One region of the Pseudomonas sp. XK-1 genome, then DNA from elsewhere that is predicted to be linked to it. Evidence: predicted binding sites of a transcription regulator. Region 1 holds the regulator's gene; each other region holds the start of a gene.
The links. The regulator sigma-54, encoded in region 1, starts transcription at its own class of promoters, with help from an activator protein. The targets are predictions, from matches to a motif close to ANTGGCATNNANNTTGCTNT.

Region 1 (3,275 bases):
GCACGTTCACCAGGGAACGGCCGGGGGTCAGGATAGTTTCAAGTCGGATCATAGGAGATAGACGAGGTCAGCGGGCCAGTGCGCCCTGTTGACGGTCGAGCTGTTTTTCCTTGTGCTTGATGAGTTGGCGATCGAGTTTGTCGGTGAGTAAATCGATTGCTGCATACATGTCTTCGTGTACCGCATTGGCGACAACCTCGCCGCCGGCAATGTGCAGGGTCGCTTCGATTTTCTGCTTGAGCTTCTCGACCTCCATGATGACTTGCACATTGGTGATTTTGTCGAAGTGGCGCTCCAATCGACCGAGTTTTTCCTCGATGTAGGCGCGCATGGCGTCGGTCACATCCAGCTGGTGTCCACTGATGTTGACTTGCATACCGCATTCTCCTTGTTGCCGTGTGTAAGAGGCAGGCAATAGGCCTGCCGCCGGAACACTGTGGCGTGGAAGACCCTGGCAGAACGAGTCTGGCACTGTCGCCGCCCGCGCATTGGCAGCGAAGTTGCTTGCGCGAAAAGGCGAGGCCGGGTGTTGTTGCGTGCAGTGTGAACCGTCTTCCTTCTTGTACCGCCTAGATCAATCGCTTGCGCTCGCTGGATGGCGCTATCCCGAGGGATTCACGGTACTTTGCGACTGTACGGCGGGCTACTTGAATGCCCTGTGCTTCCAGTAAACCAGCGATCTTGCTGTCACTCAACGGCTTTTTTGCATTTTCCGCGGCGACCAGTTTTTTGATGATGGCGCGGATCGCGGTGGACGAGCATTCGCCGCCCTCGGAGGTGCTGACGTGGCTGGAGAAGAAGTATTTCAGTTCGTAAATGCCACGCGGGGTGTGCATGAATTTCTGCGTGGTGACCCGCGAGATGGTTGACTCGTGCATGCCCACCGCCTCGGCGATATCGTGCAATACGAGAGGTTTCATCGCCTCGTCACCGTAGTCGAGGAAGCCGCGCTGGTGTTCGACGATCTGCGTGGCGACCTTCATTAGGGTTTCGTTGCGGCTTTGCAGGCTCTTGATAAACCAGCGCGCTTCCTGCAGCTGGTTGCGCATAAAGGTGTTGTCGGCGCTGGAGTCGGCGCGCTTCACAAAACCGGCGTACTGCGCGTTGACCCGCAGGCGCGGCATGGCTTCCTGGTTCAGCTCCACCAGCCAGCGCTCGTTGTGCTTGCGTACGATCACGTCGGGCACCACGTATTCCGGCTCGCTCGATTCGATCTGCGAGCCGGGGCGCGGGTTGAGGCTCTGGATCAGCTCGATAACCTGGCGCAGCTCGTCTTCCTTGAGCTTCATGCGGCGCATCAGCTGGCTGTAGTCGCGGCTGCCGAGCAGGTCGAGGTAGTCGTTGGCCAGGCGCTGGGCCTCGCTCAGCCAGGGGGTTTTGGCGGGCAGCTGGCGCAGTTGCAGGAGCAGGCATTCGCCGAGGTTGCGCGCGGCAATGCCAGCGGGCTCGAACTGCTGGATGCGGTGCAGCACGGCCTCGACTTCGTCCAGTTCGATATCCAGTTCCGGGTCGAAGGCTTCAACCACTTCTTCCAGGGTTTCTTCCAGATAGCCCTGCTCGTTGATGCAGTCGATCAGGGTGACCGCGATCAGGCGATCCTTATCGGACATGGGCGAAAGGTTGAGTTGCCAGAGCATATGGCTCTGCAGGCTCTCGCCGCTGGACGTGCGGGTGGTGAAGTCCCACTCGTCATCGTCGTTGCTGCTGCTCGGCAGGCTGCTGGCGCTGGTCTGGTAGATGTCTTCCCAGGCGGTGTCGACCGGCAGTTCATTGGGAATGCGCTCGCCCCAGTCGCCTTCTTCCAGGTTGTCCACGGTCTGCGTGGTTTCCTGGTAGTTGGGCTCCTGGAAGCTGGACTCTTGCTGTTCGCTGGAAGTGGCGCTTTCTGCGCCATCGGCCATGGGGTCCGAGTTGTCGAAATCTTCGCCGTCTTCCTGGCGTTCGAGCATCGGATTGGATTCCAGTGCCTCCTGGATCTCTTGTTGCAGATCCAGGGTCGACAGTTGGAGTAGGCGAATGGCCTGTTGCAGCTGCGGTGTCATCGTCAGCTGCTGGCCCATCTTCAGGACTAGCGATGGTTTCATTGCAGACCTTATTTACCGGCGTCTGTGCGCAATCCACTACAGGGCGCGGAAGCGCCACAAGGAAGCAAATTATATGCCTGACTCTAAGGGGTTTGCCTAGGGGTGGTGCTTGTTTGCGTGAGAAAAGCCCCTGTTACAGGCGGAACTCATGCCCCAGGTACACCTCTTTGACCGTCTGGTTGGCCAGGATGGCGGCGGAGTCGCCTTCGGCGATCAGTTGGCCGTCACTGACAATGTAGGCGGTTTCGCAGATGTCCAGGGTCTCGCGCACGTTGTGATCGGTGATCAGCACGCCAATGCCCTTGGCCTTGAGGTGGTAGATGATCTGTTTGATATCGCCGACCGAGATCGGGTCAACCCCGGCAAAGGGTTCGTCGAGCAGGATGAACTTGGGCGAGGTCGCCAGGGCGCGGGCAATTTCTACGCGCCGGCGTTCGCCGCCGGACAGGCTCATGCCGAGGTTGTCACGAATATGGCTGATATGGAATTCCTGCAGCAGGCTTTCCAGCTCCTTGCGCCGCTCGCTGCGGTCCAGGTCCTTGCGGGTTTCCAGAATGGCCATGATGTTGTCGGCCACGCTGAGCTTGCGGAAGATCGAGGCTTCCTGCGGCAGGTAGCCGATGCCGGCACGGGCGCGGCCGTGCATCGGTTGGTGGCTGACATCGAGGTCGTCGATCAGGATGCGACCCTGGTCGGCCTGGACCAGGCCAACGATCATGTAGAAGCAGGTGGTCTTGCCCGCGCCATTGGGGCCAAGCAGGCCGACGATCTGCCCGCTGTCGATGCTCAGGCTGACGTCGCGCACGACTTGGCGGCCTTTGTAGCTCTTGGCCAGGTGCTGGGCTTTCAATGTGGCCATGGTTACTGCGCCTGCTGGTCGGCTGGTTTGTTCTTGGGCTGGATCACCATGTCGATGCGCGGTCGCGGCACGCTGACATTGCTGCCTGTAGCACGGCCGGCGTTGACGATCTGGCGCTGGGTGTCATAGACGATCTTCTCGCCTTCGAAGGTGTTGCCTTCCTGGATCACCTTGGCCTGGTCGATCAGCACGATGCGCTCGTTGGCGGCGAAGTACTGGATGGTCAGGCCGTAGGCCTTGACGATCTGCTTGTCGGTGGCCGGCAGCTGCTCGTAATAAGCCGGCTTGCCGACGGCGGTAAACACGTCGATATCGCCCGCCGGGGTCTGGGT
Region 2 (3,275 bases), 360 kb from region 1:
TGCTGAGCAAGTGCCGGGATGTCTTCCAGGCGCTGACGCAGTGGTGCCGACTCGATAGGGAATACGTTCAGGCGAAAGTAAAGGTCCTCGCGGAAGCGTCCGTCCCGTACTTCGTGGCGCAGGTCGCGGTTGGTCGCGGCGATTACCCTGACATCCACTTGGCGTGTACGCGTGTCGCCTACCCTTTCCAGCTGTTGCTCCTGCAGCACTCGGAGCAACTTGCTTTGCAACTCCAGAGGGATTTCGCCGACCTCATCGAGGAACAGGGTGCCGCCATCGGCCAGCTCGAAGCGTCCGACGCGATCATTTATCGCTCCGGTGAAGGCACCGCGAATATGACCGAAGAACTCGCTCTCAAATAGGTCGCGCGGCACTGCGGCACAGTTGACCCGGATTAGCGGTCGGCTTCTGCGCCCACTATTGTCGTGGATGGCTCGCGCAATCAGCTCTTTGCCGGTGCCCGATTCGCCGCTGATCAATACGTTGGCCCCGGTTGGTGCCACCAGTTCGATTTGTCGAATCACTTGTTGCATGGCCGCGCTGCGGCCGACCAGATTGTGTTGGGCGTAGTCGCCGCGAATTTCCTCCTGCAGATAGGCGTTCTCAAGCTCCAGGCGCTGCTGCAGTTGTTGCACTTCGCTGAGGGCCTGACGCAGACGGCGTTCGCTCTCCAGTCGTTCGCTGATGTCGCGGAACACCACCACCGCGCCCACCAGTTCGCCATCGTCACGCAGGGGCGTGCTGGTGTACTCCACGGGGATGGGCTTGCCGTCCTTGCTCCAGAACACCTCGTCGGCCACCTGGTGCACTTCGCCGTCATTGAATGCTGCGTAGATGGGGCAGGTGTGACCGTCGTAGCTACTGCCGTCGGGGTGATGATGGTGGATGAGATCATGAATGCTGTGACCTATCAGGTCTTCGGCATGCCAGCCCAGAATGCGTTCGGCCGCTGGGTTGACGAAGGTGGTTTCACCCTTTCGATTAACCCCGTAGATGCCCTCGCCCGCGGCACCTAGTATCAGCTGATTTTGCCGTTCAAACTGGTGAAAGATGCGCTCAACACCTCTCCATTCCAGCAGCCCGCGGCGTTGATAGCGCTCGGCCTCTGCCAATCCGCGCAGGCCGTCGAGTTGCCTGCGTTCCTGGATCAGCAGGCCCAGTAGGGCTTCGTCATTGCTTTCCAGGCTGCTGCCGCTGATCTCTACTTCTAGGCGTTGTGCGTTGCAGTTCTGCACGCCGAGTTCATCGCGCCAGGCATGCCCGCGCACTTGCACCTCTTCGGTAAACGTGACCAGGCCGCCCAGGTCATGGGCCCACAAGCGGCTGGCGCGCTGAGCCGGCAGGGCTTGGTCCGACCAGCCCAGCAGGCGGCAAGCGGCGGCATTGGCATGCAGAATCCGATCACTGGCGGGCGCGATGATCAAGCAGGGGATGTGCATCTGCTGGAAGAACAGGGCAGCACTGGTGCGGGCATCGGGCATAAGTGTGTCCAGAACAAGGGTCTACGAGGTCTATCAAGGCCCATGCCAATAAACGAATATTCGTAATAAAGAAATGCGGAATCTCGTTATTTACGACTTTTCGTACTCATATTTTTTTATAGAAAACCATATTAATCAGTTAGTTAGTTATGGTTTTTGGGTTGGTATGGCTCCTGCAATTGTGATCCGCGACAGCCAATTACGGCATGTGGATTTCAGTATCTCGATGCCCCGTTTGGGGGCATGCGACAGCAGGAGGAATCACGATGAGCGTCAACAGCCTGGATGACCCATTCAACCCCGGCAGCGAACTAACCCATGGTGGTGGTTGCGCTTGCCAGCGCTGTGCGCCGAGTGCCAGCGCCTTGCCCGACAACAGTGAAGCCATGCTTGATCGTGCCATAGAGAGCGCCATCGTAAGGGGGGTGTTCGGTCATAACGAACTGTCGCGGCGCAGCTTTATGGGCATGGTCGGTGGCGGCGTGGCAGCCGCCATTCTCGGCAGTCTGATTCCTATGGATGCAGTCAAGGCCGCGGTCAAAGACAGCCTCGGGCCGCTGGAAAAAAAGCAGCTGAAGATCGGTTTCGTCCCCATTACCTGTGCCACGCCGATCATCATGGCCGACCCCATGGGCTTTTATGCCAAGTACGGGCTCGAAGTCGAGACAGTAAAAACGGCGGGTTGGGCCGTGGCCCGTGACAAGTCCCTGGCCGGTGAATATGACGCTTCGCACATGCTCTCGCCGATGCCGCTGGCGATCAGCATGGGGCTGGGCTCCAGCAAGGTGCCGTTCATCATGCCGGCGCTGGAGAACGTCAACGGTCAAGCCATTGTGCTGGCCATGGAGCATCAGGATAAACGTGATCCCAAGCTCTGGAAGGGTATGCGCTTCGGGGTGCCGTTCGAGTATTCGATGCACGATTTCCTGCTGCGTTACTACCTGGCCGAGCATGGCCTGGACCCAGATCGCGATGTGCAGATTCGAGTGGTGCCGCCGCCTGAAATGGTCGCCAACCTGCGCGCCGGCAACCTTGATGGCTTCCTTTCGCCAGACCCGTTCAACCAGCGTGCGGTGTGGGAGAAGGTCGGCTTTATTCACCTGTTAACCAAAGACCTTTGGGCCGGTCATCCCTGCTGTGCATTTGCCTGCAGCCAGCGCTTTGCCAGCGAGAACCCCAACACTTATAGCGCCCTGCTGCATGCCCTGATCGATGCCACCCAGTATTCCTCGCAGGCGGAAAATCGCAAGGCTGTGGCCGAAGCCATTTCCACCAAGAACTACCTCAACCAGCCTGTGGCTGTGGTGCAGCAGGTATTGAGCGGGCGCTATGCCGACGGCTTGGGCAATGTGCTGGAGGACCCCAAGCGGATCGACTTCGACCCCTTCCCCTGGCAGTCCATGGCTGTGTGGATCCTGACCCAGATGAAACGCTGGGGCTACGTTCAGGGTGATCTGGATTACCGCGGTATCGCCGAGCAGGTTTACCGGGTCGCGGATGCCGGCAAGGTGATGGCCGAAATGGGCATGCCGGTGCCGGCTGACCCCTACAAGTCCTTCAGCGTAATGGGTAAACCGTTCAACCCGGCTGATCCGGAAGGTTATCTCTCCAGCTTCCCGCTGCGGAGGTCATGATGACGGCAGCCATCTCTATGCGCGCAGCGATTCTGTCCGTGCTGCTGTTGGTCATCTCGCTTGGCCTTTGGGAGGTGCTGTGCCGTGAGCCGGCGGGCGTGGTGCCGGCAGCTGATGATGAGTATGCCCTGCTGATGGGGGCGGCCGATCAGGAAGCTCG
Region 3 (3,275 bases), on a different contig from region 1:
GGGCTTCTCCGCTGACCTGGTGATGCAGTCGTTCTGCCACACCGCGGCCTATCCGAAGCCAATCGACGTCACCACCCACCACACCCTGCCGGATTTTATCCGCACCCGTGGCGGCGTGTCCCTGCGTCCTGGCGACGGCATCATCCACAGCTGGCTGAACCGCATGCTGCTGCCGGACACCGTCGGTACCGGTGGTGACTCGCACACCCGCTTCCCGATCGGCATCTCCTTCCCGGCCGGTTCCGGCCTGGTCGCCTTCGCCGCTGCCACTGGCGTAATGCCGCTGGACATGCCGGAGTCGGTACTGGTGCGCTTCAAGGGCAAACTGCAACCGGGCATCACCCTGCGTGACCTGGTCCATGCCATCCCTTACGTGGCCATCCAGAAAGGCCTGCTGACCGTCGAGAAGAAAGGCAAGAAGAACATCTTCTCCGGCCGCATCCTCGAGATCGAAGGTCTGGACGAGCTGACCGTTGAACAGGCTTTCGAGCTGTCCGACGCCTCCGCCGAGCGTTCCGCTGCAGGTTGCACCATCAAGCTGCCGGAAAAGGCCATCGCCGAATACCTGCGTTCGAACATCACCCTGCTGCGCTGGATGATCAGCGAAGGCTACGGCGATGCGCGCACCATGGAACGTCGCGCCCAAGCGATGGAAGCCTGGCTGGCCGATCCGAAACTGATGGAAGCCGACAAGGACGCCGAGTACGCCGAAATCATCGAAATCGACCTGGCCGACATCAACGAGCCGGTTCTCTGCGCACCGAACGACCCGGACGACGCTCGTCTGCTGTCCAGCGTTCAGGGCGAGAAGATCGACGAAGTGTTTATCGGTTCGTGCATGACCAACATCGGTCACTTCCGCGCAGCCGGTAAGTTGCTGGAAAAAGTCGAAGGCACCCTGCCGACTCGTCTGTGGCTGTCGCCGCCGACCAAGATGGACCAGCATCAGCTGACCGAAGAAGGCTACTACGGCATCTACGGCAAAGCCGGCGCGCGCATGGAAATGCCGGGCTGCTCGCTGTGCATGGGTAACCAGGCACGCGTTGAAGCGAACTCCACCGTGGTTTCGACCTCTACCCGTAACTTCCCCAACCGTCTGGGCGATGGTGCAAACGTCTACCTGGCTTCGGCCGAGCTGGCCGCTGTTGCCTCGATCCTCGGTCGCCTGCCGACCGTTGAGGAATACATGGTCTACGCGAAGGAAATCGACACCATGGCAGCGGACGTTTACCGCTACCTGAGCTTCGATCAAATCGCCGAGTTCCGTGAAGCTGCTGCGAACGCCCAGATTCCGGTCGTTCAAGCCTAACGAAACAACGCATCGCGCTACACCGGTAAAGAGAAGCCCCGCCTTGTGCGGGGCTTTTTCTTTCTTGGCTATTTTGCCTATGTAGCGATTAGGTGCAGCTTGCCGTGGCTGCAATGGGTAGGGTGCGCCGTGCGCACCAAGAATCTGCAGCCGGCCCTGGTGCGCACAGCGCACCCTACAAAATCAGGCCCCTCACACTTAAGCGCTGACGCCTGAACACTACACAGTACGGCGACATAGCCTTTTCTTTGCAGGCTTATCGGCACCATTCAGGCAAATGGCATATGCCTTGCTTTGTCATAGTCAGCCAAGCCTTTCCAACGGCGGAAACGACTTGATAGACAATGGTGTCGTCCCAATCGCTGAGCAGATCAGCCATTGGCACGGCACCTTTTTGCGTGGACCAAGGAAAAGCACCATGAGCGAGCACGACATCAGCCGCAATGAAGTACCGGAAAAGCGTGTACTGAATATCGGCTTTATGGCCCTGACCGACGCGGCATCGGTGATCGTCGCCGCCACCCAGGGCTTTGCCGAGAAGCACGGCCTGACCCTCAACCTGCAGCGCCAGGCCTCCTGGGCCACCTTGCGCGACAAGTTGCTGAGCGGCGAACTGGACGCAGCGCACAGCCTCTACGGCATGATCTACGGCGTACAGCTGGGGCTCGGCGGCGCACCTGCCACCGACATGGCGATCCTGATGGGGCTGAACCACAATGGTCAGAGCATCAACCTGTCGCCGGCCCTGCAGGCGGCCGGCGTGTGCAGCGGCGACGCACTGGCGACCCGCGCGCACCAGGGCGGTGCAAAACTGACCTTCGCCCAGACCTTCCCCACAGGTACCCATGCCATGTGGCTCTATTACTGGCTGGCGAGCCAAGGCATTCATCCACTTGCCGATGTCGACAGCGTGGTGGTGCCGCCGCCGCAGATGCTCGCCCACCTCAAGGCCCGGCGCATCGACGGTTTCTGCGTCGGCGAACCCTGGAGTGCCCAGGCGGTGGACGAGCAGATGGGCTGCACCCTAGCCACCAGCCAGTCGATCTGGCCGGACCACCCGGAAAAAGTCCTGGGCTGCACCCGCAGTTTTGTCGACGAGCACCCCAACACCGCCCGCGCCCTGATCATGGCCGTCCTGGAAGCCAGCCGCTTTATCGACGAGAACGAGGAAAACAAGCGCAGCACCGCCCAGCTGCTCAGCGGCAGCGACTATGTCGATGCACCGCTTTCGGCGATCCAGCCGCGCTTTCTCGGCCAGTACCAGGACGGCCTCGGCCATGCCTGGCTGGACCCGCACCCGCTGCGCTTCCATGCCGATGGCCGGGTTAACATGCCCTACCTGTCGGACGCCATCTGGTTTATGACCCAGTTCCGCCGCTGGGGCCTGCTGCGCGACGACCCCGATTACCTCGCGCTGGCCCGTCAGGTGCAGCAGCTTGAGCTTTACCGCGAGGCCGCCGCAGCCCTGGATATCCAGGTACCGGATGAAATGCGTAGCAGCCGGCTGCTCGATGGCAAGACCTGGGACGGCAGCGACCCGGCCGGTTATGCCCGCAGTTTTGCCCTCAATGCCCTGGCCGAAAGCGCTGCGGCTGCCCTAGAAGAGAGCCTCTGAGATGCTGCGTATCCTGCTGATCAACGACACACCGAAAAAGGTCGGCCGGCTGAAAAGCGCCCTGATCGAGGCCGGCTTCGAGGTGATCGACGAGTCTGGCCTGACCATCGACCTGCCGGAGCGGGTCGAAGCGGTACGCCCCGATGTGATCCTGATCGACACCGAATCCCCCAGCCGCGATGTAATGGAGCAGGTGGTGCTGGTCAGCCGCGACCAGCCGCGGCCCATCGTCATGTTCACCGACGAACATGACCCGGGCGTGATGCGTCAGGCCATCCAGAGCGGGGTCAGCGCCTATATAGTCGAGGGCATCCACGCCCAGCGTCTGCAGCCGATCCTCGACGTGGCCAT

Region 2: the regulator sigma-54 is predicted to act here: its motif matches at 1,512-1,531, upstream of WMW70_RS01725 (sigma 54-interacting transcriptional regulator).
Region 3: the regulator sigma-54 is predicted to act here: its motif matches at 1,586-1,605, upstream of WMW70_RS09605 (CmpA/NrtA family ABC transporter substrate-binding protein).

The regions. Positions count from the first base shown of each region.
Region 1 covers NZ_JBBPES010000001.1:751,441-754,715, forward strand. Annotated here, with positions in the region: gene ptsN (PTS IIA-like nitrogen regulatory protein PtsN) at 1-52, opposite strand, end outside; gene hpf (ribosome hibernation-promoting factor, HPF/YfiA family) at 68-376, opposite strand; gene WMW70_RS03315 (RNA polymerase factor sigma-54) at 570-2,084, opposite strand; gene lptB (LPS export ABC transporter ATP-binding protein) at 2,218-2,943, opposite strand; gene lptA (lipopolysaccharide transport periplasmic protein LptA) at 2,946-3,275, opposite strand, start outside.
Region 2 covers NZ_JBBPES010000001.1:393,808-397,082, forward strand. Annotated here, with positions in the region: gene WMW70_RS01725 (sigma 54-interacting transcriptional regulator) at 1-1,481, opposite strand, end outside; gene WMW70_RS01730 (CmpA/NrtA family ABC transporter substrate-binding protein) at 1,748-3,115, shown strand; gene ntrB (nitrate ABC transporter permease) at 3,115-3,275, shown strand, end outside.
Region 3 covers NZ_JBBPES010000003.1:265,064-268,338, forward strand. Annotated here, with positions in the region: gene acnB (bifunctional aconitate hydratase 2/2-methylisocitrate dehydratase) at 1-1,309, shown strand, start outside; gene WMW70_RS09605 (CmpA/NrtA family ABC transporter substrate-binding protein) at 1,728-2,924, shown strand; gene WMW70_RS09610 (ANTAR domain-containing response regulator) at 2,926-3,275, shown strand, end outside.